Regions from separate parts of the Clostridium sp. X genome, predicted to be linked through region 2. Evidence: a T-box and tRNA genes for the amino acid it is inferred to sense, from the RefSeq annotation. Region 2 holds a T-box; the other holds one or more tRNA genes.
What was found. The T-box of region 2 lies ahead of proS (proline--tRNA ligase). A T-box ahead of a tRNA ligase gene usually reads a tRNA of that ligase, here a tRNA-Pro.

Region 1 (15,907 bases), 590 kb from region 2:
GTAGAAAGACCTTTTATCCAGGGAAGAGATCTTTTTAGCAATCTAGTATTATGGATTTATAGAAGAGATAACCCATATAATTGTTGGCCTAGTATACATGTTTTAAATTCATTCTTAGTTGTTATTTATATTACAGAATCGGTTAAAGTAAATAAATTTGCAAAGATTATTTGTGCAATAATAGCTACACTTATAATTTTAGCTACTATGTTTTTAAAACAACATTATTTTTCAGATGTAATTGCAGCGATGGTCTTAGGAAGCCTTTTATATATAGGAATAAATTTCTTTGAAAAATATATATTAAAGAGTAAATTAGATAATGAAAAAATATCTCTAGTAGAGTAATCTACTAGAGATATTTTTTTATTTAATAAAAATCAAACGCCTCTATAATCAAATTTAGGTATGAAGCTTTCAGATACAGTTCCCTGTTCTTGAATAAAAGCATTTTTTATTCCTATAGAGAGGCAATACTGTATTAATGCTTCATAGTGCTTTTGGTTTATAGGCTTATTTATTTCGGGATATTTTAAGGAATTATAAGTAGGGGTATATTGATTCATTATACTTAAATATATAGAATCATAAAAAGTATTGAAAAGATAGTCTATTATTTTTTTAGAATCAAAAAGAAGTCCAGGAAGCATAAGATGTCTTACTATTATTCCTTTTTTCATCATTCCATATTTGTCAAATTTGGCTTCACCAATCTGAGAAAACATTTCTTCAATGGCTATAGAGGCTTTCTTGAAATAATCAGGAGCATTAGAGTATTTTATAGCATATTCATTTTTGAAATATTTAAGATCAGGTATATATATATCTATAAGACCTTCAAGTGATCTTATTGTTTCTACAGTTTCATAACTATTTGTATTATAAACAATAGGAATTTTTAGACCATTTGCCTTAGCTATAGTTAAGGCTTCAATTATTTGTGGAACAAATTGTGTAGGAGTAACTAAGTTTATATTATGAGCGCCTCTTTCTTGTTGCTCTAGGAATATATCGCCAAGTCGATAGATGGAGATTTCTTTTCCTACACCATTATTACTTATGGCATAGTTTTGACAAAACACACATTTTAAGTTGCAGTTTGAAAAGAACACTGTACCAGAGCCTTTGGTCCCAGAAATACATGGTTCTTCCCAATGATGCAAAGAAACCCTAGCAACTTTTACATTGGCAGAAGATTCACAGAAACCTAAATCACCAATTACTCTATTGGTTTCACAATTTCTACAACATAAAGTACAATTTTTTAGCATATAGTCACATCCTTTATCTTCAATTTAAATGTAATAATAAAAGATGTCAACTATGATAATCATATTTTTTGTTTTTCTCTTTAAGTCTAAAAGTAATACACTGTATTATAAAAATTAAACTAATTACCCCAAATACAGGATAAACATAACTTATAAGCTTTACAAAACCGAGTCTAGAAATTGGTATTGTAGTTAGCATGATAATAACTACACATTTCTTATAGGGTATCTTAAAAGCGTTTTCTAAAGTTTTACTTAAACTATAAATATCGGATACTTGAGTTGAAAACATTTCAAACCATATTATTCCAAGTAGCATTATTTGAATTAAAACTCCAAATCTATGGGCAACATAAAGAAGAGGAATATCATATCTATAAATATTTGGAACATTAAGAAGAAGCATAAAGTTAATTATAAGACCTACAAGTGTAAGGCCAATAGCTCCGAGTACAATACCGCCTCTTAAAGCCTTCCTATTTTTAATCTCTGAGCTAAGAGGAACTAAAACACCGCTACATGACAGTGTATTAAAGCCTCCATATAGCAAGCAAGATATAAGCCAATTATTATTGGTTTTAGGAATAGCCTTTATGTAAGAGACATTAACAATTTCTTTTGATAAGTTTATAAATAATATAAAAATTGTTGTAATTATAATAAGTAAACAAGGAACAATAAAAGAATTTATTTCTATAAGGCCCTTTGTATTTTTCAGCAATACAAATAGTGACATGCAACACATTAATACTGTTCCAAACCAGTTAGATATATGAAAATACTGACTTATAAGTGCACCACTACCTGCAAGTATTATAGAAGCACTGCATATCCAAAAAAAACAAGTAACTATGTCAATGACTTGCCCTAAAAATCCTGGACTTACTTTCTTCACATACTCATTATAAGATTTTAAGTTATATTTTATGCTTATATGTATAACATTAAATCCCATAAATATATAGATTATAAGGCATAGGGTGATTCCTATAAAACTTTTATATCCATATCTTGTAAAGAATAAGGTTATTTCTTCACCAGATGCTAAGCCAGCGCCTACAATAGTCCCGATGAAGACAGCTGCTATCTGAAAAGTTAGGCTAAGGTTTTTTTTCAAGATAATACCTCCATTATATTAATTAAAAGTTTCTTTGTATAAATATATAAGATTTATTTAAAATAATGATTATATATATTAATTTTTTATTTTAGTGGAAAAATAAAAAGAAATCTAGTTTAAAGATAGGTGATAGATATTATGAAAAAATATATAAGCTATATAATGATTTTAGTTATGGTGGCCATACTCATCGGGTGTGGAGAAAAAACTGCTGAAAATGTAAAGGAAAAAGATGCTTTTGATCTTAAAGCTGCAAATACTCTTGTAGAGCAGTATTTAGATGATATTTCATCAGAAAGTTATGAAAGGGCTAATAAGGTCTTATTAGAAAATGTAAAAGGCAATGTTAAGAATATACAGCCAAATAATTTAAAGATTAAAGGTTATAGAATTGAAGAATTGAATGAAAGTGTAGGAGAAGGTAATTTTAGAGTTAAAGTTGTTAAATCAAATATAGTTAGACCAGAAGCCCAAGTTGTAGAATATAGAATTAAGGTAGTAAAGGATGGTATTGATTATAAGATAAGTGAAGTTAATGCTTCTAATTTTAAAGAAGTATACAAAGAACTTGATGAAATAAGGTTAAGAAAAGAGGACGAGGTAGACACATACTTATTAACAAACTTTAAAGGATTGCCTAAGTATGCATATGCCAAAGGCGATAATGGAAAAATGAATAGTGAAGAAGTGCCTCTTAATGAGTACGGAATGGCAACTCTTAATTATTCAGGGGATTTAGCGGCTATATCAACTCTAGGAAAGGGAACTTATATAGGTATATTGAGCTTTGATGAGTCTGCTTTCACACAAGGTAGTTCACAAGGAGGAAACCAAGGTGGAGAGGGTCAAGGTGGGCAAGGTGGGCAATTAAAATTAATGAAGGAAAAACCTATAGGACAGAAATTTGTTTCTTTAGATGTTATAAAGGGTGGGAAAATAGAGAATATGGTTTTTTCTCAAGATGAGAAGCTTATAGTTGTTCAATATACAAAGGGTGAAATGAAAAGCATTAGAGTATACGGAGTTGGAAACGGTGAGTTAATTAAGACAAACTTTGATGAAGAATATCCTTTAAATAAAGTCAATGTAATATATACAAAATTTAAAAAAGATAAAATGCTTTATAAGGTAATGCCAAAAAATGATCAGGAAAAGAATAATGAATATGTAGGAGACTGGGAATTAGATCTTAAAACCTTTAAAATTTTAAAATCTAAATAAAAAATGTAATTATAGAAGTGTACAGAGTGATAGAATAACTATGTACACTTTTATAAATATAATATAATATATTTACAATATATTATATTTGAATTAGGAGATATTAATGAAAAAGATGTGGGGAGATAAGCAGTATAATAACTTAAATTACTTTTTAAGACAAAGATTTGGAGAGAAGGTATTTAAAATATCTTTAGATGCAGGATTTTCATGCCCTAACAGAGATGGGACTATAAGTAAAGGGGGGTGTGCGTACTGTAGTGAGAGAGGGTCAGGAGATTTTGCTGGAAACAGAAATTTTTCTATAGATTGTCAGTTCAAAGACATTAAAGAGATGATGAATAAGAAGTGGAAGAAGGGAAAATACATAGCTTATTTTCAAGCTTATACAAATACTTATGCAGACATAAATGTTTTGAGAGAAAAGTATGAAGAGGCTATAAATCAAGAAGGAGTAGTGGCACTTGCAATAGCTACAAGGCCTGATTGTCTAGACAATGACATAATAGAACTATTGGCAGAGTTAAATAAAAGGGTATACACTTGGGTAGAACTTGGACTTCAGACTATTAATGAGGACACAGCTAGATTAATAAATAGAGGATATACTATAGATGTTTTTAAAGATGCCATAGATAGGTTAAGAGCTAAGAAAATTGATGTGGTGACTCATGTGATTTTTGGACTTCCAAAAGAAACTAAGGAAGATATGCTTAATACTATAAAGTATTTATCTAATAAAGATATACAGGGAGTAAAAATACATCTTTTACATCTTCTTAAAGAAACTCCTTTGGTTAACTTATATAGAGATGGAGTACTTAAATTTTTAGAACAACAAGAGTACATAGATTTAATTACTGAAGCTATAACATTATTGCCAGAGCATATAGTTATTCATAGACTTACAGGAGATGCGCCAAGAAATTTACTTTTAGGGCCAATGTGGAGTTTGAAGAAGTGGGAAGTACTAAATGCTATTGATAATAAGTTAAAAGAGGAGAATCTATATCAAGGTATGAACTACAATAAATAGGGTATCTTATGACCCTATTTATTCGTACAGTTATATATTAAACTCTATATAATATCTTATATAAGGTCTGAATAGCTATAAATATACCTATCAGCAAGATTTGCTATTTTTTCAGATTGATGAGTAGAAGAATTGCCATGTACACCAATGACTTTCATACCAGCTGATTTAGCACCTAGTATTGCAGGAAGTATGTCCTCAAATACCAAGCAGTTCTCAGGAGGTACACCTAATCTTTCACTGGCCAAAAGATAAACGTCAGGGAAGCATTTGCCTCTAGAAACCTCATCTGTTGTGGTAATGGAATCAAAGTAATGTAGTATTTTGTTTGATTTTAAGGTAGTTTCTAAAAGTAATTGGCAATTACTCGTAGCAAGTCCTATTTTAATTCCAAGAGATTTTAATAGGTCTAAAAACCGCTTAACTCCAGGTTTAAGCTTCACATTATTTGTATATTCGTTAAATGCCATAGCATTCCATTCATTACATATTTCTTCAGTGCTTTCACATATTTTAAATTTTTCTTTAAAATATATAGCACATTCTTCAAAACTTAAATGTCCTAAATCTTCACCTATATCCTTAGGACAAGAAAGGTTACGCTTTTTTAGGAATTCTACATTTATTTTTTCCCATACCCATATAGAATCAATTAAAGTTCCGTCTAAGTCAAATATAACGGCTTTTACATTGGTCAGCATTAGCTTCACCTCTTAAAATATATTATAAATATACATAATATAATATTATATTATATAGAATGTGAAAAATGAAGTAAGAGTACCTAGAAAAGTTCCAGCGAGTACATCAGTAGGGTAATGAACACCTAGATACATTCTAGAAATACCTACGCAAGAAGCTAGAAGTATAATTATAATAGAAATATTAGGATAAAATAACGACGTCGTTGTAGCTATAGAAAAGGCTGCTGTAGTATGACCAGAAGGAAATGAATGTGCATCTATACCTATCTTCTTTATATTTAAATTATTAAGTTTTATAAAGGGCCTAACTCGACTTACATAAGTCTTTATAAATCTAGATATCAAAGTGCTAATTGATAGAGTTATGCAAGTTTTAAGTCCTAATGCAGTTATAGTTTCGTTGGGATGAAAGAGAGCAGTAAGACAAAAAAGTATTGAAAAGATTGTTGACCCTAAGTAAGTTATAGGAGTCATAATAAAATCTAAAAGTCTGCAGTTCATTGATGTGTTTACTACTTTTAATATAGTTATATCTCTACGTTGAATTTTTTGTAAGATTGAGTTCAAAATGGTATCCCTCCCATAACTTGACGTAAGCTCACCAAAACAATGGGGTAGCTTGTCTAATGTATGCAGTTGTGAAAATTCAGATGGTAGAAAATTCACATCTGAATTTTATAACTTACTTTAATGATACCATTTTAACACAGATAATCACTATATTAAAGTACACAGAATTTAGCATAATATGAATTTAGAAATCTCTTGAGAAAATCTTTGTTTTTCCTTTGTCTTTAAAATCTTCTAATGAATTTATATCGATTTTTCCTAGTATATTTTTCATCCAGTGATTATAGAGAGAAACAGATACTTCTGAATCATCGGCAAATTTATTTAGTAGATCTCTTCCTTTTTCACTTGGTATAATTACCTTTGGTCCGCCGACGCAGCCACCAACACAACCCATTCCTTCTATAAAGTTAGCATCTAGTTGGGAGTTCTTTAGTTTAGTTAAAATTTCACGACATTCTTTTATGCCGTTGCCTTGAATAGGTCTTAGTTTTTGACTTTTCTCAGGAAATAATTTTGTAATAGCTTCAGATATAGCTACAGATACACCGCCGGTACGCCCGTATAAACGACCTTCTCTAGATGCATACTCTGTGGCTAAGTCTTCTTCCATTTCCTCGGGAATAATATCGAGAGCATCAAATATATCTTTAAGCTCTTGAAAGGTTAGCACATAATCTATAATGCCTATAAGATCTTCCTCTTTAGCCTCGGATTTTTTTGCTATACAAGGACCTATGAAAACAACCTTACAATTTGGGTTTAATTCTTTTAATACTTTTCCGGAAGCTATCATCGGAGATATAGAAGGAGATAGATGGGGAAGTAAGTCATCGAATATTTTTTTTAGCATAGCAATCCACATAGGACAACAACAAGAAGTAATCATAAAGTCATCAACTTCATTTACAAGATGATTAAATTCTACTGCTTCTTTGATAGTAAGCATATCTGCGAAAAAAGCTACTTCTACCATATCGGTAAAGCCTATTTTTTTAAAAGCAGCTCTGAGTTGATTGATGGATACATCATTACCGAACTGACCCATAATGGAAGGTGCTACAGCAGCGATAACGATATCTTCTTTGTTTAGAAGATCTATAAAAGGTATAAACTCTACTTTATCTAAGATGTTGCCATTAGGACAACCGTCTACACAAAATCCACAATCAGTACAATGATCTAAAGATAAGTAAGTTTTATTGGTATTCTTATCTACTAGTACTGCATCAAAAGGACAAGATTTCTGGCACATAGTCTGCCCGGATTCATCCTTGCAATCCATAGAACATTCATGAATTTTATGTACTATCTTATGACGAATCTCATATTTGCCGATAGAAGCTTTCAAGTTTTTTACAAAATCATTATCGTATTTTGCATCCACTCCACAAAGGAAAGATATAATTTTACTTAACTTCTCATTATCTGTATCAGTAGACATAAGGTTTGTTACAGTTTCTTCAAAGGTATTATCATAGTATGCTTTAACTAAGCTTTTAAATATAGAGTTATTTAGTTTATTCATTGAGCAATTCTCCTTAACTTAGAAAATAAGTTTAACTCTAGTAAAGGTTAAATTTTACTTTAAGACAGTTAAGGTTATTTTTCTCAATACATTTAAAATATATACAAAAAATAAAAAAAGAGTTGTTTAAACAACTCTTTTGGTCGGGGTAGCAGGGCTCGAACCCGCGGCCTCATGGTCCCAAACCACGCGCGCTACCATCTGCGCTATACCCCGTCAGCAATTAATATTATATAACTCCTAGATTTAAAAGTCAATAGATTTTATAATTAATTTTTATTTTTTATTGTATAAGTATTACTTGTACCTACAAACACTGAATTTAGATAGGTTTTTTTAGTTTCTGGAATGTATATAGCGTAGGTTATACTAGGTACCTTATCTTTTGCACCTTTAATTTGAAGTGTACCGTTTGTAGGAATAGAAATAGTTTTAGGTGAATTTTTCAGTTGAACTAGATTTGAGATAGGTTGTCCATTAAATAAAATCTCAATACTATCCCCATCTTCTTCTGCAAAGTCCCATATAGATATGTCGATACTTTGGTTTTTAGTATTTAATGTAATAATGTGATCCTTTTGAGGAAGTGATGTATCGTTACTAAGAACAACAGTTCCAGGTTTTGTATCTTTTACTACACTTTTGCTAACTTTAGCCATTCCACTATCGGGAGTAGTTAAGAGAACGAATACATTACATACTATATTAAGTATCCAAGTCACTGCAAAAAAGATACATAGTTTAGATAAAGTTTTAATGAGTGATTCTATATTAAATAGTTTCACTATTATAAATAGTAATACACAAGCACATGTCCCAATTATGCTCATGCCTAAAAGTATACTTGCCACAATATTTATTATATCCATCATGGAAGCGGTTCTCCTTGTCCTAAAATTTCTAACAAAATAAAACAATGTTAAGAATAAGTTTAACATGTTAGCTATTACAGTATAAACTCAATTATTAGAATATATATTAGATTATATACCATAATATTATATTATGGTATATAATCTTGAATTCTAATTTTAATCACTTCAAATTTTTTTTAAAAATTCACATGTCTTTTTCTTTATCTCCAGCACCACGTGTAGGAACTAGGGAGATTATAAAACCAACCATAACTGAAACTATGGCAGGCGCAATAATATCAAGGTAAGTTAAATAATGAGTTCTATAAAGAATAAAAGCACTAGTACCTGTTATTAATACTGTAATAATAAATACATATATAACGAACTTTGCAAAAGAGCTCAAATACTTTTCATATATTCTGTGTCTAGTGGGACCACTAATAACTGCTTTGAATATGAAGTAAGAAACAAATATTAATATGATGTCAATTATTACGGAAGTTAAAAAAGTTGACATAATACCACCCTCCTAAAAATATCTCGTTTATAGTATTTCCCACTTTTTATTTTTTACACTTTATTTTACCAAGCTATTAAGATTTTAATTTAAGTCAAATAAAAAACAGATAATATTATCAAAGTAATATCATCTGTTTTAAAAAATTAAAATAATATAATGGTTAAATCGCATTACCTAAATACATTTCCCCTACTTTATATATATCTCCAGCTCCAACCGTTAGAAGTAAATCCCCATCTCTTAGTTCGCTCTTTAGGAATCTGGTTATTTCATTAAAACTATGAAAATTTTTACAATTAACTCCCTTTTCGCGAATTTTATTACCTAAAATATCTGAGGTTATAATTCCTGAATCCTTTTCTCTAGCGGCATAGATATCAGCTAGAAGAAGAGTATCTGTTTGGAAAAATGAATCTGAAAATTCATCAAATAAAGTTATTGTTCTAGAATATGTGTGAGGTTGAAATACACAAAATATTCTATTGTGGGGAAACTTTTTTGCTGCACTAAGTGCTGCCTTTATCTCAGTAGGATGGTGAGCATAGTCATCAATAACAGTAACGCCATTTGTTTTTCCCTTTAATTCGAAACGTCTATGCGTTCCGTGGAAGCTGTAAAGACCATCTTTAACTAATAATGGATTTACATCTAAAGCGATAGAAGTAGCAATACTAGCTAGTGCGTTGAGAATATTGTGGTCTCCTGGAACATTTAAAGTTAAGTTGAATAATAAATTATCTTTATAGTATACATCAAAGGTTGGAGAGCCATTATTGAATACTACATTTTTAGCTCTTACATCTCCGTTATTAAATCCGAAAGTAATTATATTGCAATTTGCTTGGGTGCAAACTTCTAAACAGCGAGGATCATCTCCGTTTGCAATTAAATATCCGTTTTCAGGAATAATATGTGCGAATTTAATAAAGGTTTGTTGTATATCATCTATATCTTTATAAAAATCTAAATGATCTGCTTCTATATTTAGAATAATTCCTATAAATGGATAAAACTTTAAAAAAGAGGCCTTATACTCACAGGCTTCTGTTATAAAATATTCGCTTTGACCAACGCGAACATTTCCGCTTATTGCATCCAGGTTTCCACCAACTAGTATAGTTGGGTCTAAGTTTGCACTTAAGCATATATGAGAAATCATAGAAGTTGTAGTAGTTTTACCATGAGTTCCAGCAACGGCTACATTATATTTATGGCCATTCATTACATGACCGAGAAATTCTGCTCTATCCATTGTAGGTATATTTAAATCTTTTGCTTTTAATAATTCTGGGTTATCGGAAGGGATTGCTGCAGTGTATACAATTAAATTAACATTATTAATATTAGCACTGCTATGTCCTATGTATATTTCTGCGCCTTTTTCTTTAAGATTATGGGTTAGCTCTGAAGCATCTCTATCTGAACCAGATACTTTATATCCATTAGTTAAAAGAATCTCAGCGAGGCCACTCATACTTACGCCTCCAATACCTATAAAATGTATCTTTTTATCCTTATCTTTTAAAAAATCAAATGACAAATTAATCAGCTCCTTAAGACTTGATAAAATAACTCTATTTAATCATTATATACAATTTTCATTAAAAGGAACACATATTAAAAACAATAAATTTTTTTTTGTATAAAATATACATTATACAGGCATAATACTGAAATTTAAGGTTGATAATATAAATTAATTAGACTAGAATAGTGAATAATAAGAAATTTTAAAGGGTTAAAATTCGGAAAATATAATTTAGGAGAAAGATATGCAAAAATTTAATAGAAATCAAAGAATCACAGCAATTACAAAAGTTTTAATAGAAAATCCTAATAGGGTTATTAATTTAAATAAGTTTACTGATATGTTTAATGCAGCTAAGTCTACAGTTAGTGAAGATATTGTTGTAGTACGAGAAACCTTACAAAGGTTATCGATAGGCAATATCGAAACTATTTCCGGTGCAGCAGGAGGTATAAAATACGTTTGTGGAATTTCGGAAGAAGCTACCAACAAATTTGCAGAAGAATTATGTATAACTTTACAAGATACGCAAAGAATAGTTCCAGGGGAGTTTATGTATATAAGTGATATAATGTATAACCCTCAGATAGTTCAAAGAGCAGCAGTTATTTTAGCGTCTAAATTTATAGCAAGTAATATAGATTATGTAGTTACAATTGAAACAAAGGGAATACCCCTAGCTTATGAGGTTGCTAAAATGCTAGGTGTTAATCTTGTAATAGTAAGAAGAGGAAATAAAGTTACGGAAGGACCAACTGTGTCCATTAACTATGTTTCGGGATCAAGTAGACGAATACAAACAATGTCTCTTTCTAAGAAATCTATACATAAAGGAAGTAAGTGTATATTCATCGATGATTTTATGAAAGCAGGGGGAACAGCTTTAGGCGTAATTAACCTTCTTAAAGAGTTTGAAAGTGAGCTTTTGGGTATAGGAGTATTAATAGATAATATTAATATTGATAAGAAATTGGTAGAGGATTATGTTTCTATAATTAAGTTTAGTGGGATAGATGAAAATGAAAATCCTATACTATATCCAGAGAAAATTCATAAAAAATAAAATTTTCTAAAAATTTATATTATTTATAAGAAGGAAAAAGATAAAACGTGCAGAATACTATATGTAAAGCATCTTTGGAGGTGGAATTCAATGCAAATTACAGATGTCAGAATAAGAAAAATTTCTGCTGAAGGAAAAATGAAAGCTATTGTATCGGTAACTTTTGATAATGAATTTGTTGTTCATGATATAAAAGTTATTGAAGGACAAAATGGACTTTTCATAGCTATGCCTAGTAGAAAAACTCCTACTGGGGAGTTTAAAGATATAGCGCATCCAATAAACACTGACACAAGGCACAGAATACAACAAGCTATTTTAGATGAGTATGAGGCTGTAAAAAACATTGAGATTAACGATGAAAATAGTGAAGAAATAGCTATTGAAGTTGAATAATAAAAGGGAGCGAAAGCTCCTTTTTATTATTTTTTTGCACTAGTTAGAGTAATATCATATATTATAGTATATTATTGGGTTGAAAAAAATATATATATAAAATATAATGTAATGGGCGTAAATGTTAAATTACAATATATAAGCTTTAATTATGATAATTTATACAGTATAAGAGGTGTTGAATTTGTATCAAAGTGCTGTAATACTTGCCGCAGGTATGGGCAAAAGAATGAACTCTAAATTACCAAAGGTTCTACATAAGGTTTGTGGAAAAGAGATGGTAAATCAAGTTGTAGATACTTTAAGAGAGTGTAATATAGGAGATATAAACTTAATAATAGGTAATGGTGCAGAGGAAGTAGTAAAAAAAACGGAATCTAGACAAGTTACTTATTCTATTCAAGAGGAACAGTTAGGTACAGGACATGCACTTATGTGTGCTAAGAATTTTCTAAGTAATAAGGATGGAATTGTAGCCGTATTTACAGGAGATGCACCACTCATAACTAAAGAGACAGTAGAGAAATTTATTGAATTTCATATAAGTAAAAAGTTTAAAGCAACTATATTAACTTCAATAGTAGAAGATGCTGCTGGTTATGGTAGAATTATAAGGAATACAGCTGGAGAGGTAGAAAGAATAGTTGAAGATAAGGATTGTAGCGAAGAAGAGAAGAGTGTCAGAGAAATAAACTCTGGAATGTATTGCTTTGATATAAAAGAATTATTAGATAACCTTGATAAGTTGAACAATAATAATTCACAAAATGAATATTACTTAACTGATATAATAGAAATATTAAGAAACAAAGGATGTAAAGTTGGAGCTATAGATGTAAATGAAGATGAGATTAAGGGTGTAAATTCAAGAGTTCAACTTGCTGAGGCTGAAGAAATATTGAGACGCAGGATAAATAATAAACATATGGAAAATGGAGTTACTCTTATAGATCCAAAATCAACATATATAGGGATAGATGTTCAAATAGGAAGTGACACAATTATATATCCAGGAAATGTATTGGAAGGTAATGTGGTTATTAAAGAAAGATGTACTATTTACTCCAATTCACGAATAAAAGATAGCATTATTGAAGACGGAGTTAATATTGAAAGCTCAGTTATATTAGAAAGTCACATAGGTAAAAATACGACAGTAGGACCATTTGCATATATACGCCCAGACAGTAGTATAGGGGATAATGTTAAAATTGGGGACTTTGTTGAAATAAAGAAGTCTACAATTGGAAATAATACAAAGGTATCTCATCTTACTTATATAGGAGATGCCGAAGTAGGCAGTGACTGTAACTTTGGATGCGGTACTGTCATTGTAAATTATGATGGTAAGCACAAACATAAGACGACTATAGGAGATAATGTTTTTATAGGATGTAATGCAAACTTAGTATCTCCTGTGGAAATAGAAGATAACACATATGTAGCAGCTGGATCGACGGTTACTACTAGGGTTCCAAGTGGTTCCCTTGCAGTTGCAAGAGCAAAGCAAGTGAACATCGAAGGTTGGGTAGAGAAGAAAAGCCCAAGAAATAAAAAATAAGAATTACATTAAAGAGAAAAAGGTTAAGGAGGAGTACACATGATAACTCACGGTAAAAACATTAAAATATTTACAGGAAATGCAAATCCAAAGCTAGTTCAGGAAATTGCTGACTGTTTAGGTGTAGGTATTGGTGATTCTAAGGTAGGTAAGTTTAGTGATGGAGAAATATCAGTAACAACTAATGAAACTGTTAGAGGAACAGATGTATTTGTTATTCAACCAACTCATGCACCAGTAAATGATAATTTGATGGAATTATTAATTATGATAGATGCTTTTAAAAGAGCATCAGCAGGTAGAATAACAGCAGTTATACCTTACTATGGATATGCAAGACAAGATAGAAAAGCTAAATCTAGAGATCCAATTACTGCAAAATTAGTAGCAGACCTAATTACAACTGCAGGAGCAGATAGAGTTCTTACAATGGATTTACATGCTGCTCAAATTCAAGGGTATTTCAACGTACCAGTGGATAATTTAATAGGAGCGCCAATATTAGCTAAGTACTTTATTGAAGAAGGATTTAGAGAAAGAGATGATGTTGTTGTTGTATCTCCTGACCTTGGAAGTGTAACTAGAGCTAGAGATTTTGCAGAAAGATTAAATTCGCCTATAGCTATAATAGATAAGAGAAGACCAAGAGCCAATGTGTCTGAAGTTATGAATATAATTGGAGATATAAAAGATAAGACAGTTATATTAATAGATGATATGATAGACACTGCAGGTACAATAACTAATGGAGCGAATGCTTTAGTTGAAAGAGGAGCAAAAGAAGTTTATGCTTGTTGCTCACACGGAGTTTTATCAGGACCAGCTTTTGACAGAATAGAAAATAGTGTTATAAAGAAATTAGTAGTACTTAACACAATAGGGTTACCAGAGGAAAAGGTAAGTAATAAATTCGAAGTATTATCAGTAGCTCCAATATTTGCAGAAGCTATTAAGAGAATATATGAGGATGTTTCCATAAGCAAATTATTTGTATAGATAGATATTTATATTAAAATCTGAACAAGACTCCTGGGAGTCTTGTTTTTTTTATTGTGTAATTGTAACTTTTATTTTAATTTACATGCTTATGTATTTAAAATCAAAGGAAATATGATAGAGTATAATTAAATGATTTTAGAAAAGATTAATAAATAAGATTAAGATAGATTCTTCATGTAAAAAAAGTTGGGGGTAGATAACTATATGGACGGAATGTTAGGTAAAGTACTAATAGTAGATGATGATATTAATATATGTGAAGTTATAAAAATGTATTTAGATAATTCAGGCTATTCAACTAAAGTGTGTTATGATGGGAAGACTGTCCAAGAGGATTTTTTGGAATATAAACCTGACCTTGTTTTATTAGATATAATGATTCCGCATATGGACGGTGTAGATGTACTAAAATGGATAAGAAAAGAGTACGAAACTCCGGTTATCATGATAACCGCAAAGGGTGAGACTTTCGATAAAGTTTTAGCATTAGAATTAGGAGCAGACGATTATATAGTTAAGCCTTTTGAACCAAAAGAGCTTGTAGCTAGAGTTAAGGCTGTTCTTAGAAGATACAATATAGAAGGGGAAAATAAGGAAATACTTAGTTTCCCTGGACTTACAATTGATATAAACTCATATATAGTTAAATATGAAAATAATGAATTGAAGATGCCACCAAAAGAATTTGAACTTTTGTATCATCTTGCTAGCAATAAGAACAAGGTTTTTACAAGAGAGCAGTTATTATGTGAGGTATGGGGGTACGATTACCCGGGAGATTCGAGAACTGTAGATGTTCATGTAAAAAGACTACGAGAGAAGATTCCAGGCGGAGTTAATTGGCAAATAGAAACAGTTTGGGGTGTAGGATATAAGTTTGAGGTGAAATAAATGATAAAAAAGGGTTTATTCTCAAAAATGGTTGCAACTTATACTTTAATAATAACCATTAGTTTTATCATTCTAGCAACCTTCCTATCCTTTTGGTTTGAAGGATATTATTTTGAACAACGTAAAGGTCAACTTTTGGCGGAGGCTCAAATTGTAGCTAATGCTTCAATACAATATCTTCATGGGAATTCATCTATAGATACAACTAATAATATTTTGGAGTATATCTCCAGTTATTCATATACTGATATATTTCTATTTGATAGCTATGGGTATGTGTATGCAGTATCCAATCCAAAACATAAAGAGCTCGTAGGTACTCAGCTCTTGACCAAAGATTTGGAGGAGTTAAGGAAGGGTAAGAGTATAGAAAAGAAAGATATAATTGATGATGTCTTTAAGGAAGCAGTCCATACCTATGAGGTACCCATATTTTATAAAGAAGACTTTCGAGGTGGAGTAGTTATGAATACTACTATGGATGAAATAAAGGAACCCTTAAGAAGAGTATATCAAATCATCTGGTTATCAGCGGTGTTTGCAATAGTATGTTCAAGTTTTATTATATATTACTTTTCGCAGAAAATAATCGTTAAGCCTTTAGGAAAGATAAATAAAGTTGCTGATAAAATATCCAAAGGA
Region 2 (15,907 bases):
CTATGATAATAAGGAGTATAGTATTTATAAATTTAAATAAGTTATTAAAAATCACAGCAAGATAGTAATACATAAATATTCACCTCTTTAAAATTATTGTGAAATTACATCTATTAATGAAAGATCTATAATATTCTTTTTTCTAATATCCCAGCAGGATTTAGATAAGCTAATTCCATCCATAAGTTGTATGTTATATTCCTTAGGAAGACTATTAACGTAATCCATAGCTTCTTTAGTAAAATATCCATTACTCATAACTATGCCATTGAGAATTTCATCATGTAGCATACAGCCAATAAACTTTTGAAGTTCTGGACGTCCTATTGAGTTATAATCATCATTGTTATTATTTTCTTTAGAATCTGATTGAATACAACTCACATATATCTTATTGAAGTTAGAATCACTACAAATTAGAGTTAATCCTCCGTGAAATGATTCAGATACAAAGTTGATATTAGCATAGTTATTTTTTGTTAGATAATAACTGCAGAATTCCTCAAACTCGCTAAAACTTAGCTGAGATAAGAAATGTCTGGAAGTTAATCCGTACATAAGTTTTTCTTCTTTGAATCTGTTTTCAATTTTATTATTAAAGGACATTAAATATTTATTTAGTAGTTTAAATAATATTAAAATCCCTATTAGTAAAAAAAACTTAGAATAAGTATTCATTTATACCACCTCATTAACTTTTATTTAAATTCTAGACATAATTACGGATTATATACATTTAATAAAAAAGTCTTATAACATTAATGAGTTTTTGTGTAGAAAAAACTAGTGTTTAATGTGGAAAAAATTGAAAAAAATTACTGAAATTCTATTGAATAGTAATTATTAATATGATAAACTTATATATAAAATAGAGCGATAAAAGTATCAATAAACCATCGCATTTAAGAAAAAAGGAGAGTTTTATAATGGCAGATAGAACATTAGTATGTAAAGATTGTGGAAAAGAATTTGTGTTTACTCAAGGAGAACAAGAGTTTTACAAAGAAAAAGGATTTGAAAATGATCCTGTAAGATGTCCAGAGTGTAGAAGAAATAGAAAGCAACAATCAGGAAATAATAGAGGATTTAATAGATAATAGCAAATATGAGAACTGTGTATACAGTTCTTTTTTTATTTATATTACCCCTTAGAATAATATTAAAAATCATGAATATATTTATATTACGATAAGACAAAAATTGTTAACCTCAGCAGACACATTAAGTAAATTGTTGAGAAAAGGATTAAAATTAACATTATTTAAGGGGGTAAAAGAATGTACGAGCTATCTGGAAGTTTAAGAAGTAAAAAAGGTGATTGTGGTATAAAAGAGTTAAGAAGAATGGGTGAAATACCTTGCATATTGTATGGTGGAAGTTTAGGTGAAGTACCCTTATCATTAGAAAAAAATCAGGTAGAGAAGTATATGTTAAGATATGGACAAAACAGTATAATGAATATTAAATTAAATGGTACTATAGTAAGAGGTTTAATAAAAGAAGTTCAAAGATCAGTGCCTTTAAATAACATAATTCATATAGATCTTAAACAAATAGATGGAAATGAATAAGTAGTTAATTAAGTAATTAATTAATATATTAAGAGCAGTGGACTTAGATAAGAGACTAGGTTTGCTGCTTTTACTTTTATCATAAGTTATAAAAAAGTTATTACATAAAAAACTATTTATATTTTGTCTTCGTAGTAAATAATAAAATAGGAATCATTGCAATGAACCTTGTTAAAAATAGAGTAGTGGAAGGTGAAAGAAATATGAAAAATAAAAAATTAAGTGTAATTATAGCAAGTATGATAATCGTTACAAGTTTAGTTGGGTGTAGTACTGTAGTATCTTATAAAAATGAAAATGGATTAGGACTAGAAAATGCCACTGTAAAAAATGGAGTAAATATTTATAATGTTAATCAAGATAAGGAAGGTAATAAGTTAAATATTATTGTATCTAATCCATTAAACTCAAAGGTTAAATTAACTTTTGGAAGTACTCAGGAATATGATTTTATTTTATATAATAAAGAAGGTAAGCAAATATATAAATGGTCTGATGATAAAGCTTTTGGAGAGATGATAGTGAATAAAGAAATAGCAGCAAAAGGAAAATTAGAGTATAGCATAGATTTATCTGATTTAAAGTTAAAAGCTGGAGAATATAAGTATGAATTTTATTTAGTGGCTAATGAAATGAGAAATATACCACACAAAACAGGTAAATTAATAAAGAAGGATAACTCAGGAATTGCATATTTCCCTTTAAAATATGAAGTGAAGAGTACCAGTGGTAAGGAATTAATAGTAGAAGTTAAAAATCAAACTGAAAATCCTATAAAACTAACATACACAAGTGGACAAAAATTTGATATGAAATTTTATAAAGATGGTAAACATGTGTATACCTGGTCGCAAGATAAGAACTTTATACAAATGCTCTCTGAAAAGACATTATTACAAGGAGAGAGTGAAATTTTTAATATTAACCTAGAAGAACTTCCTTTGTCAAAAGGAGTATATGACTATGAATTCTATTCTGTATCAAAGGAACTTTCAAGTGTCCCAACTTTAAAGGGCAAAATCACGATAAAGTAATTTTAAATGTTCGGTAGAGTGTAACTTTACCGAACATTAACTTTTTCAGTTTATAGGAAATTATAAGTATATCCTTTTTTTGTATTAATAAAAGAGTAGTCACTTAAATTTAAAATATGGTAGAATATACTTATATAATAATGAAAAATAAAATAATTATAAAAGTATTATGTGTTTGAGAAAATATAAAAACTTATGAAGTGATTATAAAAAAATACAGTAAACAATTATATGAGGAGAATTTTTATGAAGAAAAATGCACCTGAAATAAGTGGAAATTTAAGAAGTCATATGATCCAAGTACCTAAGGTTATAAGAGATGCAAGTGGTATAATAATTTTAGGTAAAAGAATAAAGTCTTTAGTTTTTAGTACTGACGTAGCAGTAATAAGAAATACTAATGCAGATGCAATAATGGCAGTATACCCTTTCACTCCTCAACCCCTTATAACAGCAGCCCTAGTTATGGCAGCAGATATACCGGTATTTTGTGGTGTAGGAGGAGGGGTAACTACTGGTAAAAGAGTAGTAAACTTAGCATTAGATGCTGAGTTTAAAGGAGCTATAGGAGTTGTATTAAACAATCCTACCCCTAATGAAGTATTAAAGAGTGTAAGAAAAACTATAGACATACCAGTAGTTGTTACTGTAGTTTCAGAGTATGAAGATATACAAGCTAGAATAGATGCAGGAGCAGATATTTTAAACGTATCAGGAGCTAAAAGAACTACAGATATAGTTAAAGGAATAAGGTCTAAATTCCCCAATATACCTATAATAGCTACGGGAGGACCTACAGAGGATACAATAAAAGCGACTATAGAGGCTGGAGCTAATGCTATTACCTTTACACCTCCATATTCCGCAGATCTTTTCTCGGAACTCATGGTGAAATATAGAAAGGTACATAAGGATGAAGCTATGGAAGAATAGTTTCATATAAAATATAAGACACATAGTGTGATACTATGTGTCTTATATTTTATATGTTATTTTCCGTAGTATTTCATTACCTTTTTAACATAATCCTTTGTTTCAGAAGGAAGTTTAGATATTTCTTCTATAGTATCTACACCACGTCTTCTAAGGGTTCCTGGACCTGCATTATATGCAGCAAGTGCTAACTGCTTTGAGTTGCCGTGCATTTCTAGCATGGATTTTAAATATCTAGTTCCTCCATCAACATTTTGTTCAATGTCATAGGAATTAGTAACACCAAGCTCACGAGCAGTACCAGGCATTAATTGCATAAGCCCCTGAGCACCAGCGTGAGAAGTAGAGTTAGGATTGAAGGAAGATTCTTGCTTAATTACAGCCATTATTAATGCTTTATCTATTCCATACTTTCTTGAAGCTTTATCAACAGCTTCTTCTATAGTAGTATTATTAGTTTTAATTGATGTATCAATATCTTTATATATATTAGTAAGTCGTTCATTACCAGCATATCCAAGTTGACTTAAATCAGCTTCTCTAAAGCCAAGTTTACTCAAATCCATATTTCCAGCACTATCTGTTGATGCTTTTAGAAGTCCCTCCATTACTAACTGAAAAGCAGGGGAATCACCAGCTGATTGTTTAAACATTTCTGTCATTAACTGAAATTGCATAAATTGTTCAATTTGCTTAGAATTATTTACTTCCATAATTTCACCAACCTTTGTTTGTATATAAAAGTTTTACTATCTATATATATCGAAAGCTAATTAGAAAACTTTAGCTTAAGTTAGTGATTTATATAAAAATAATGAGTTATAATAATAATAGGAATAATATGGTGAATTTAATAATGAGCTAGTTTTTAATAAACTAAGCTACCTAATTAAGGAGAATATTATGATAAAAAAGATTAAGAAGATAGTTTATATAATAGTTTTAGCAATGATAATGTCAAGTTGCACTCTAGTTAAAGAGGAGAAAGAAGATATACCTAAAGTACCTGAAGTAGTTGAGGTGGAAAAAGATGATCCTATAAAAGAAAAGATTAATGCTATGTCTATAGATGAAAAGATAGGACAGATGTTTATTGTAGGCTTTGAGGGATATGAAGCTGATACTAAAATAAAGGATCTCATTGAAAAAAGATATGTGGGAGGAGTTATATTCTTCGATAGGAATATAAAAGGTTCTAATAGGCTTCTGCAGCTTATGAATTCACTAAAAGATTTTAATAAGAATAATAAAGCTCCTTTATTCATGTCTATAGATGAGGAAGGAGGTAGAGTATCCAGGCTTCCAAAGGAAATAAAAAGATTCCCAAGTAGTATGAGTATAGGTAAGACAGAGGATAGTAATATTTCTTTTCAGGTTGGAGAGGTTACAGGAGAAAAATTAAAAGCTTTTGGTTTTAATATGGATTTTGCTCCGGTACTAGATATATATAGTAATTCTAAAAACAAGGTTATTGGAGATAGAGCTTTTGGAGTAGAACCAGAGAGGGTTAAAAAACTTGGAGTTGCAACAATGAAAGGCTTATCAGAACAAGGGGTTATCCCTGTAGTAAAGCATTTTCCAGGACATGGTGATACTACAGAGGACTCACATTTAAAACTTCCTGTTGTTTATTATGATTATAATAGACTAGAGAGCTTTGAGTTAATACCCTTTAAATATGCTATTGAAGAGGGAGCCGATGCTATAATGATAGCTCATATTCTACTTCCTAAGCTAGATAAGGACTATCCAGCATCTATTTCAAAGCATATAATTACAGATCTACTTAGAAATAAGCTAAATTTTGATGGGTTAGTAATTACAGATGATATGGAAATGCAGGCTATTGCAAAACACTATACAATTGAAGATGCTGCTCTAAAGTCAGTTAAGGCAGGCTCAGACATTATTTTAATATGTAAGAATTACGAAAATTCCATAAAAGCAATAGATAAAATAAAGCTTTCAGTGGTAAAAAATGAGATTTTAGAAGAGAGAATAGATGAGAGTGTCTATAGGATTTTAGAGTTAAAAAGTAGATATAAAATACAAGACAGAGATATAAATAATATAGATATTGATTCTCTAAATACAAAGGTAGAAGATGTATTAATCCAAATAAAGTATAAATAGTTTTGCATAAAAGTTAAAAAAAACAAGGAAACTTATCCGGGTGTATCTTTGGGTGAATTTGTTACCTATACTGAGAAAAGTAAAGAATAAAACATATAAACTACAGTATTGGAATATAGCTTGTTTTATGGAAATAAAAATTATGATAATATATGTTTTGTGTTAACGATACAAAATATTTGGGGGTATAGCTCAGTTGGGAGAGCACCTGCCTTGCACGCAGGGGGTCAAGAGTTCGAATCTCTTTATCTCCACCATTTATGGGTCTATAGCTCAGCTGGTTAGAGCGCACGCCTGATAAGCGTGAGGTCGATGGTTCGAGTCCATTTAGACCCACCAAACAATTTAATATGCGGGTATGGTTCAATGGTAGAACGTCAGCCTTCCAAGCTGAACACAAGGGTTCGATTCCCTTTACCCGCTCCAATAAAAAACTCATCTTCATATGAAGATGAGTTTTTTATTGTTTAAAGAATTTAAGCAGGTATAGGTGATAGGCCCCTAAAATTAACGTTTTAATCCACTTTATGGTATAATATTAATTAGAGATTATAGGGGGATGAGGAATTGAAAAAATATAAAATATATATATTAATTGCTATATTTATTATATTTAATATGAAAATGTATTTTCATATAGTAAGTCTAAGGCAAGAAGTGAGTAATATAAACAATAATATAAATAGTCTAGATAGGAGCATTAACAACATAAGTTCTTCTGTATCACATACTGTTAATCAGATTGTTGAAGAACAAAAGTGGGTTCGAAATATAGATTATAGTATCGTAGATATAAGTAAGAATTTAGACAGTGTTACTGTTAAATTTAAATGGAGTATGCGTGAATTAAGTAAGGATTATAAAATGTATTTATTATATACGGGAAAAGATAATAGTAATGGGGATAAGTGGACTGAAGTAGCTGCAGAAGATTTAGGAAATTTAAATTATAGTACTCAGATAACACTACCCTATGAAAATAATTATAAATTTAAGATAATTGCCAAGAATAATGATAATAATATAAGTGAAAATTTAACAGAGATTAACTTCTTAGAAAGCTTAAGTAACAGGGTTGATATACAAGCTATGCCAAGAGAAAAGAGTACTTCAGCGAATAAAGTAAACTTTAAATTTGAAGTTAACATTACAAGCGTAACTGATTTGTATCTAGCTCCAGAGAAATTAGGTAAAAATATAAAACTTGATGAGAACTTATTAAAACTAAAGAATATTAGAGTAAAGGTCTATAGTAATGATGAGCTAAAGAAGGAAATTGAAGTATTAAAGGATGGCAAAATAATAGATTCTAATGCACGTTATGAGATAGAGCCTTTTGAGGTGCGTGAGGGACATAAATTAGAAAGAATTAGCTATAGCACAAACCTTCAGTATGAAAATGCATTATATAGTTATGAAGAAATAGAAGTAATAGTAGAGGACTATTTAGGAAGAAAGTATACAAAAATAAGTGACAAAATGTAATTATAATGTTAAGAGCCTGCCTCTTAACATTAATTACGTATAGAGAGGAAATTTATATAGGTATGGAATATAAAATTTATTATAGATCTGAAGTGGGAGTAATTGAAATTACAAGCTTAGAAGATGCTATAACTAGAATTGATTTTGTTGAAAAAGAAGGAGAAGTCACTGAAACTCCTAAAGTACTACAGGATGCTTATGATCAATTAGATGAGTACTTTCAAGGAAAGAGAAAAGATTTCAATCTTAAGCTAAATATTGATGGAACAGATTTTCAAAAGAAAGTCTGGAGAGCATTATCTGATATTCCTTATGGAAAAGTAGTAAGTTATAAGGATATAGCCATAGCTGTAGGAAATGAAAAGGCAGTGAGAGCTGTAGGGAATTCAAATAATAAAAATAAGATTGCTATAGTTATTCCTTGTCACAGAGTTATTGGAAGTAATGGAAAATTAGTAGGATATGCAGGAGGATTGCATTTTAAGGAATGGCTTTTAGAACATGAGAAAAAATATAAATAAAGTACTAAAAATAAAGGAGATTATGATGAAGACAATATTATGTTATGGAGATTCAAATACTTGGGGATATAATCCTTTAAATAGATCTAGATATCCAAAGGAAAAAAGGTGGAGTAGTGTTCTACAAAAAGAATTAGGAGAAGAATTTGAGGTAATTGTGGAAGGCTTAAATGGAAGGACAACTGTGTGGAATGACCCAATAGATGGTCAATATAAGAACGGTAAGACCTATCTTTTGCCTTGTTTACATACTCATAAGCCTATAGATATAGTTATAATTTATCTTGGAGCTAATGACTTTAAATATAGATTTTCAGTTAATTCTTTTGACGTATCAAAAGCTGTTGAAACTCTTGCCAAAATAATAAAAACTAGTGGAACAGGACCAGAGGAAGGAAAATCACCAGAGGTACTAGTAGTAACACCACCTGCTATAAGAGAATTAAACGAGCAAAGAGGTGTTTTTATGGGGGCAGAAGAAAAGTGCAAAGATATATCAGAACAGTTTAAAAATATATTTGACAATAGGCAATACTATTTATTAGATTCAAATGAAATAATCTCAACCAGTGAAGTAGATGGAAGTCACTTAAGTGAGGAAAGTCATTATATTTTAGGAAAAGAGCTTGGCAGAAAGATTAAAACAATTTTCACCTAGACCAATCAATAATAGCTACATAAGGTTGAGAATTGGTTTGTTTGTGATTAGTATTTAGTATTGTAAAACTCAAGTAGCAGTATGCTTATATATAAAAGTATAAAATGAAAAAACTTAGGAGGATTCTAAAAGAATCCTCCTAAGTTTTTTATATAGTGACTAGCGACTAGTGATTAGAGATTAGAGATTAGCTACTATTTTAGTATGCTTTTCCCCAGTAAACCATTTTCTTAGCTTCCTTGCCACAGCAAATACATTTCTCAGAAAGCTTTTCTTGCTCAAAAGGCATACATCTTGAAGTTATTCCTACAACTTCTTTTAGCTTTTCTTCACAAGCTTTTTCTTCACACCACATAGCTTTTATAAAGCCAGGTTTAGTGTCAGCAATTTCTTTAAGTTCATCAAAAGTTGTTGCAGAGTAAGTTTTTTCTTCTCTGTGTTTTAAAGCGTGTTCATACATAGCATTTTGAATATCTTCTAAAAGCTTTGGTATTGCAGTTTCAAGATCATTCATTGATACTACTAGCTTTTCACGAGTATCACGACGTACTAGGACAACTTGATTATTTTCTATATCCTTTGGACCAACTTCAAGACGTACTGGAACGCCCTTCATTTCGTATTCATTATATTTCCAGCCAGGCATTTTATCGCTAATATCTATGCCAACTCTAGCAAACTTTGCAATTCTAGCTTTAAGTTCTTGAGCCTTTTCAATAACTCCCTCTTTATGTTGAGCAACAGGTACGATTACTATTTGAGTTGGAGCTATTCTTGGTGGAAGTTTAAGACCACTATCATCACCATGTACCATTATAATTGCGCCAATAAGTCTAGTTGTCATTCCCCAAGAAGTTTGGTGAACGTATTGAAGCTGGCTGTTTTTATCTGTGTATTGGATGTTAAAGGCTTTAGCAAAGTTATCTCCAAAGTTATGAGATGTACCAGATTGAAGAGCCTTACCATCATGCATTAAGCTTTCTATTGTATATGTTGCTTTTGCACCAGCAAATTTTTCTTTCTCAGTTTTTTGTCCTTTTACTACTGGAATTGCTAAAACATTTTCACAGAATTCTGCATAAACATTTAGCATATCAATAGTTTCTTGGTGTGATTCTTCAGGGGTTGCATGTGCTGTATGACCCTCTTGCCATAGAAATTCTGTAGTTCTTAAGAAAGGACGAGTTGTTTTCTCCCATCTTACAACAGAACACCATTGGTTATACTTCTTTGGAAGATCATTATAAGATTGAATTATCTTTGCATAGTGATCACAGAATAAAGTCTCAGAAGTTGGACGAACACATAGCTTTTCAGCAAGTTCTTCACTTCCACCGTGAGTTACCCAAGCAACCTCTGGAGCAAAGCCTTCAACGTGATCCTTCTCCTTTTGAAGTAAACTCTCAGGGATAAACATTGGCATATATACATTTTCATGTCCTGTTGCTTTAAATCTCTCATCTAGGTTTTTTTGTATGTTTTCCCAAATTGCATAGCCGTAAGGACGTATAATCATACACCCTTTAACGCTTGAATAATCAACAAGCTCAGCTTTTTTTACGATGTCTGTATACCATTGTGCAAAATCTACATCCATTGCAGTTATAGCTTCAACGAATTTTTTTTGTTTAGACATTAATAATTCCTCCTATGTATTTTTCATATTTTTACAAAATAAAAAAGCCCTAATCCCAAAAAGGGACCGGCTTCCGGTGGTACCACCCTAGTTAATATATAAAATATATTCACTCATTCTTTTAACGGTAAAGTTCCGCTGTAGCCTACTATTATTTCGGTACAGAACTCGAAGGCTGGTTCAAAATTAAATCTTTAGAAACCTCTCACCAATGGCTTCTTCTCTTTGAAAAGACTTTAAAATTTACTATCCCTTGTCACAGTAATTCTATATAGAATTTTAATTAATATGATATAAGTTTACAAATAGATTGTCAATAGGTAAATTCTAATTAGTAAGTTAGGGTATTATAATAAATCATATATGCTACATTGAGTATATTATGTCCTTTAGTGATAAAAATAATAAATTGCTTAAATATTGATATTCGAATTATTATTTGGTATGCTGATTTTAGAAATGATGCTTACGTTAAAATAATCTTAATTTACCATTATTTAGTTTTTAGGTAGCCTTAAAAATTGAAAAGACTACTTTTAGTTAGAACATTTTAGGAGGACAATTTTATATTGAATATAAAACATAATATTAAAAATTTAGGGTGGAATGAAAGTTTAGGAAGAGAATTCAGTAAATATAAAAATTATATTAAAAAGATTAATAAGGGGAGATAAGTATGCTAGAGTTATTGTTTAAGAGAAGAAGTATAAGGAAATATAAAGATATTTCTATAGAGAAGGATAAGGTAGATAAACTTATAAAAGCTGCATTACTATCTCCATCTTCAAGAAGTATTAGACCTTGGGAATTCATTATTATTGAGGATAAAAGCACTTTAGATAATCTTTCAAAGAGTAAGACTCATGGCTCTTCATTCTTATCTGAAGCAGCTCTTGGAATTATTATTATTGCAGATACTACAAAGAGTGATGTTTGGGTAGAGGATACAGCTATAGCCTCTACAATAGTACAACTTCAAGCAGAAGATATTGGACTTGGGTCTTGCTGGATACAGATAAGAAATAGGATGTATAATGATAAAGTTACCTCAGAGCAGTATATAAAACAGATATTAGATATTCCAGAAAATTATTGTGTAGAGGCTATAATTTCTATTGGATATCCAAATGAGACTAAGAAAGCATATGATGAAAGTGAATTACAATATAATAAAATCCACAGAGAGAAGTTTTAATACTTCTCTTATTTATTGAATGAATTTGAACACTTATCATGTAGTAAAAGTAGTAGGAGGGGTAAGAATGGTAGAGGTTACAAACCTTACAAAGGAATTTAAAAAGGTTAAAGCTGTTGATCACATAAATTTCTCAGTAAAAAAGGGAGAAATTTTAGGTCTATTAGGAGAAAATGGAGCAGGAAAGACGACAACTCTTAGAATGATGGCTACAATGTTAAAGCCTACAGATGGAGATTGCTCAGTTTCAGGATATAGCATAAAAAAAGATGATGATAAAGTAAGAGGTGAAATAGGTATTCTATTTGGAGGAGAAGTTGGACTTTATGACAGGCTTACAGCTAGAGAAAATATCATGTATTTCGCAGAGCTAAATGGAATGAATGAAGCTAAAGCGAAGGAAAGTGTAGAGTATTTAACTAGAATGCTTCATATGGAAGAGTTTATAGATAGAAAGGTTGGTAAGTTTTCAAGAGGAATGAAGCAAAAAGTAGCTATAGCAAGATCTATAGTTCATAAACCATCAGTAATGCTCTTTGACGAACCTACAATAGGACTTGATGTAAGCGCAAGCAAAATTGTACAAGATTTTATTTTAAAGTGCAAGGAAGAAGATAAAGCTATAGTTTTTTCAAGTCATAGTATGATTGAGGTTGAAAAACTTTGTGATAGAATCGTAATAATCCATAAAGGAAAGTTAATTGAAGAGGGAACCATAGAAGCATTAAAGCTTAAGTATAATAATGATGATATGGAAAGTATTTTTATGAATTTGGTAGGTGATAACCATGAATAAGTCTGCGATTGTATTTAAAAAAGAATTAAGAGATCTTTTTAGAGATAGAAAGACAATATTAGTAAGTATACTAATTCCTTTAGTAATATTTCCTTTCATGTTTTTTGCTATAGGTAAAGCTGCTTCTAGTAATACAAAGAGTGTTGAAGAGAATTTTCATATATCTATAAAAGGTGGAGAAAACTCTCAATTTGTTAACTTTATAAAACAAGAACCAAAAATAAAATTAAAGGAATCAGAAAATTTAGAGGAGGATGTAAAGGATGGGAAATTATTATTAGCCTTAGAAGTTCCAAATAATATAGATAGTTTGATTAAAGATGAGAAACAGGCAGGAGTTAATATAATCTATGATAACACTAGCCAACAATCTATGATGGCACAGAGTATTATTGAAAATTATATACAAGACTATAGTAAGCAGGTAGTCGCAGTAAGATTACAGGAAAGAAATATGAATACCGAAATATTAACCCCAGTTAAGATAGACTATAGAACAACTTCAAAGGAAGAAGAAGGCTTAGGTAAAATGATGCTTTCAATGATGCTACCTCTTTTTCTTGTAATATATAGTATAACAGGACCTATGGGAGCTGCAATAGATTTAGGAGCAGGGGAAAAAGAAAGAGGAACCCTAGAGCCACTTTTAACTACTCAAGTGGGGAGAATGTCACTGTTATGGGGGAAGTTTGGGGCCATTTCTATAGTAGGTCTCTTGTCTACACTATCTTCCTTGATAGGTATAGGTATGGCCTTTTATCAAAGCGGAAAAAGTGCTATGGATATCTCTATAAGTGCTAATAGTATTTTGAGTATGGGTATTAGCGGAATTGCTTTAATATTTATTATGGTAATCCTTTTAAATCTTGTATTTGGTTCTTTGGAACTTGCAATAAGCATATACGCAAGGTCCTTTAAAGAGGCACAAACGTATCTTACACCACTTAACATAGTTGCAATAATTCCAATTTATGCAACCTATATGTTAGATGCTAGAAATATTGATACTTACTATTTTCATATACCTATTGCAAATGTAGTATGTGTTATGAAAGAAATTTTAGCGGGAGTATTTAATACAGGACATATATTAATAACTTTTGCATGGATAATGATATATATTATAGCTGCAATTTTATTTGCAAGATACATGTTTAGTAGAGAAGATGTTATATTTAGAACCTAAAAAAGAAGTCGCAAGGCAACTTCTTTTTATTATAGAGGCGGTACGTAGCTTTTTAAAACTTTCATAGTTCCAGTAAAGGTATATTCACCAAGGGAGGCAGGGATAAGAACACTGTCTCCTATTTTTATATCTTCTTTACCATCTTTATAAAGAATTTTACCACTTCCTTCTACACAGGTAAATGCATAAAATCTTTCTATATCACTATTTTCAGTAAAGGAATCTTCTACTGTATAAAGTTCTAAAGAGAAGTTTTTATCAATACATAAATAAGTCTTAGAATAACCACTTGAGCTTATAGAAATTCCTTTAATCTTCTCACTTTTAAGAGTTGGATCTATTACATCTAGAGCCTTTGCTATGTGAAGCTCACGCCCTCTATTATAATCATACACTCTATAAGTGGTATCACTATTCTGTTGTATTTCTGCTATAATTACCCCAGGACCAATGGCATGAATTAAGCCACTTTGTATAAAATAGACATCCCCTTTTTTAACAGAAATCTTATTCATATACTCATCTAAAGTCCCTTTTTTTATAGCAAGTTTAAAGTCATCAACAGTACAGTTATCTTTAGTCCCAACTACTAAGCTAGCATCTTCAAAAGCCTCTAATACATACCAAATCTCAGTTTTACCCATTTCATTTTCAACTCTTGTTGCATACTCATCATTTGGATGTACTTGAACGGAAAGGTAATCTTTTGCATCTATAAGTTTTATAAGTAATGGAAACCAATCTTTTTGTATCTTTGTACCTAGTATTTCATCTCCTTTAAGCTCTATAAGCTCTGCTAAGGACATTCCTTTAAATTCTCCATTTGCCATTATACTAATTCCGTGGGGGTGACAGGCAATATCCCAACTTTCGCCTATATTTCCTTTAGGAAGATTATCTCTAAATAATTCAAAGTCTCTTCCACCCCAAATTTTATCAAAATATAGGTTCTCAAATTTTAGTGGGTACATACACTACCTCCAGACTATTTCTATATCCTAATTACAGAATATGAAATTAGGGAGAATAAGGTACTTATATAATAAACACCCATTATTATAAGTTTTCATATAATATTTTAAGAATAATGTTAGAAAGGTTTTATTATGGATTATAAGAACTATTTAATTAGTTTTGTGAAAGCTTATTTACCAATAGGAAGTGAGCTTTTATTATCTAAAGAAGATGGCAATAAGACATTAATTTTACTGGCGGATATAGACAAGGATGGTGTAGTAGAGATAATTGCACCCTATAAGTTTGGAGAGGAAATTTATGTTATTATAATAAAAAGCCATTACAATCTTTGGTATATTGCAGCTAATATTAAAGGAAGTGGATATGATGTAAATTACTTAGATGTAGCTCCTATTACAAGTAACTATGAACATAACTTAATAATTGGTTGGCAATATGGAGCAATATGGTCTAAACTTAATATTTATCAATGGACTACAAGAGGAATTATGAATTTAATAAAGGAAAATATTTATTATAGCAAGATTGAAGTTGAAGATATGCCAGGAAAATATGGAAAAGACGGGAAGTCAGAAATAGCTCTTTGGAGTCATGACACCGGAGAGGCATACAAAATTGAAGTAGTTAGGTGGATAGATGGAAAGTTACAGACAGCATTAGATGTATATCCTTACTATTTTAAAAAGGTAGTTGTGTTTTATGAGAAGAAAGTTAAAGAAATGCCTGATGCAACTTTTTATTGGTATTACTTAGCTGATGCTGAATTAAAAGCAGAAATGCCAGAGAGAGCTTTGAAGTCAATTGAAAAGGCTATTAGCATTAATTCAGGCTATCCTGATAAAGATGGTTTACTTAAATTAAAGGAAGAAATTCTATTAAAATTAAATAGTATAAATACAAATACAAATATAGATATAATAGAATCTGAGACTAGAAGTGATAGGCAGTATAAATTGTATCCAGCTCCTGTGAAAAATATTGATGGAGTAAAGTGGGGGTATATAGATAGTAAAGGTGTATTTATAATCAAGCCAGAGTATAATAGTGCAAGAGATTTTCAGGATAATGGTATTGCTATAGTTGAAAAGGAAAACTTATATGGGCTTATAGATTTATCAGGAAAATATATTATAGAACCAAAATACGAGACAATCAATGAGTTTTCAGAGGGAAGGGCTACTGTTCTTCATAGAGAGGGATTCAAGGTAATAGATGAGAATGGAAAAGAGATAACAAATAAAGCATATAGCTATATAGGAACTTATAAAAATGGAAGAGCTATGTTTAGTATAGAAGATAGTGAAGGAAATTGGAAATATGGATTTTTAGATAGAACAGGTAAGGAAGTTATTCCTGCGATATATCAATCTGTAAATGATTTTAACAATGGAAAAGCTGTAGTTAATGTAAATGATGGTGAATATAGACTAATAGGAATAAACGGAGAGACGTTAAACACCTATAGGTACAGTTTTGTAGGAAATATAGGAGATGGACTTTTACCCTTTAGGGAGAAGAATGAGAGCAAATACGGGTTTATTAATGAAAATGGAAATATAGTTATAGCACCACAATATACAGGAGCTCAGAGTTTTAAAGAAGAGAGAGCTGTTATAAATGTAGGAGAAGATTTTACAAATCAATATGGACTTATCGATAAAACAGGAAAGATTATAATAAAGCCTATATATAATGATATACTACAAATAGGGGAAAAAAGAATAGCAGTAGGAGAAAGTGTAGATAAGGATAAGTCTTATATGGGATCAAAATATGCTATT

Region 1: it encodes a tRNA-Pro, which carries the amino acid that the T-box ahead of proS (proline--tRNA ligase) is inferred to sense. The anticodon was not compared.

Annotation. Positions count from the first base shown of each region.
Region 1 covers NZ_CM146912.1:838,715-854,621, reverse strand. Annotated here, with positions in the region: gene ACX0KU_RS04315 (phosphatase PAP2 family protein) at 1-348, shown strand, start outside; gene ACX0KU_RS04310 (radical SAM protein) at 381-1,271, opposite strand; gene ACX0KU_RS04305 (YkvI family membrane protein) at 1,318-2,391, opposite strand; gene ACX0KU_RS04300 (hypothetical protein) at 2,530-3,612, shown strand; gene mnmL (tRNA modification radical SAM protein MnmL/YtqA) at 3,719-4,648, shown strand; gene ACX0KU_RS04290 (HAD family hydrolase) at 4,705-5,349, opposite strand; gene ACX0KU_RS04285 (phosphatase PAP2 family protein) at 5,395-5,919, opposite strand; gene ACX0KU_RS04280 ([Fe-Fe] hydrogenase large subunit C-terminal domain-containing protein) at 6,107-7,450, opposite strand; tRNA gene ACX0KU_RS04275 (tRNA-Pro) at 7,591-7,666, opposite strand; gene ACX0KU_RS04270 (hypothetical protein) at 7,720-8,322, opposite strand; gene ACX0KU_RS04265 (hypothetical protein) at 8,510-8,824, opposite strand; gene murC (UDP-N-acetylmuramate--L-alanine ligase) at 8,988-10,367, opposite strand; gene purR (pur operon repressor) at 10,600-11,418, shown strand; gene spoVG (septation regulator SpoVG) at 11,509-11,814, shown strand; gene glmU (bifunctional UDP-N-acetylglucosamine diphosphorylase/glucosamine-1-phosphate N-acetyltransferase GlmU) at 11,999-13,375, shown strand; gene ACX0KU_RS04240 (ribose-phosphate pyrophosphokinase) at 13,415-14,371, shown strand; gene ACX0KU_RS04235 (response regulator) at 14,579-15,265, shown strand; gene ACX0KU_RS04230 (sensor histidine kinase) at 15,269-15,907, shown strand, end outside.
Region 2 covers NZ_CM146912.1:249,438-265,344, reverse strand. Annotated here, with positions in the region: gene ACX0KU_RS01270 (restriction endonuclease) at 1-73, opposite strand, end outside; gene ACX0KU_RS01265 (restriction endonuclease) at 94-678, opposite strand; gene ACX0KU_RS01260 (zinc-ribbon domain-containing protein) at 927-1,097, shown strand; gene ACX0KU_RS01255 (hypothetical protein) at 1,278-1,571, shown strand; gene ACX0KU_RS01250 (BsuPI-related putative proteinase inhibitor) at 1,775-2,605, shown strand; gene ACX0KU_RS01245 (hydrolase) at 2,852-3,538, shown strand; gene ACX0KU_RS01240 (lytic transglycosylase domain-containing protein) at 3,595-4,251, opposite strand; gene nagZ (beta-N-acetylhexosaminidase) at 4,442-5,671, shown strand; tRNA gene ACX0KU_RS01230 (tRNA-Ala) at 5,853-5,928, shown strand; tRNA gene ACX0KU_RS01225 (tRNA-Ile) at 5,934-6,010, shown strand; tRNA gene ACX0KU_RS01220 (tRNA-Gly) at 6,024-6,097, shown strand; gene ACX0KU_RS01215 (hypothetical protein) at 6,239-7,156, shown strand; gene ACX0KU_RS01210 (methylated-DNA--[protein]-cysteine S-methyltransferase) at 7,219-7,677, shown strand; gene ACX0KU_RS01205 (SGNH/GDSL hydrolase family protein) at 7,658-8,335, shown strand; gene proS (proline--tRNA ligase) at 8,535-9,971, opposite strand; T-box leader at 10,030-10,240, opposite strand; gene ACX0KU_RS01195 (nitroreductase family protein) at 10,648-11,166, shown strand; gene ACX0KU_RS01190 (ABC transporter ATP-binding protein) at 11,234-11,962, shown strand; gene ACX0KU_RS01185 (ABC transporter permease) at 11,955-13,148, shown strand; gene ACX0KU_RS01180 (type I phosphomannose isomerase catalytic subunit) at 13,178-14,119, opposite strand; gene ACX0KU_RS01175 (WG repeat-containing protein) at 14,255-15,907, shown strand, end outside.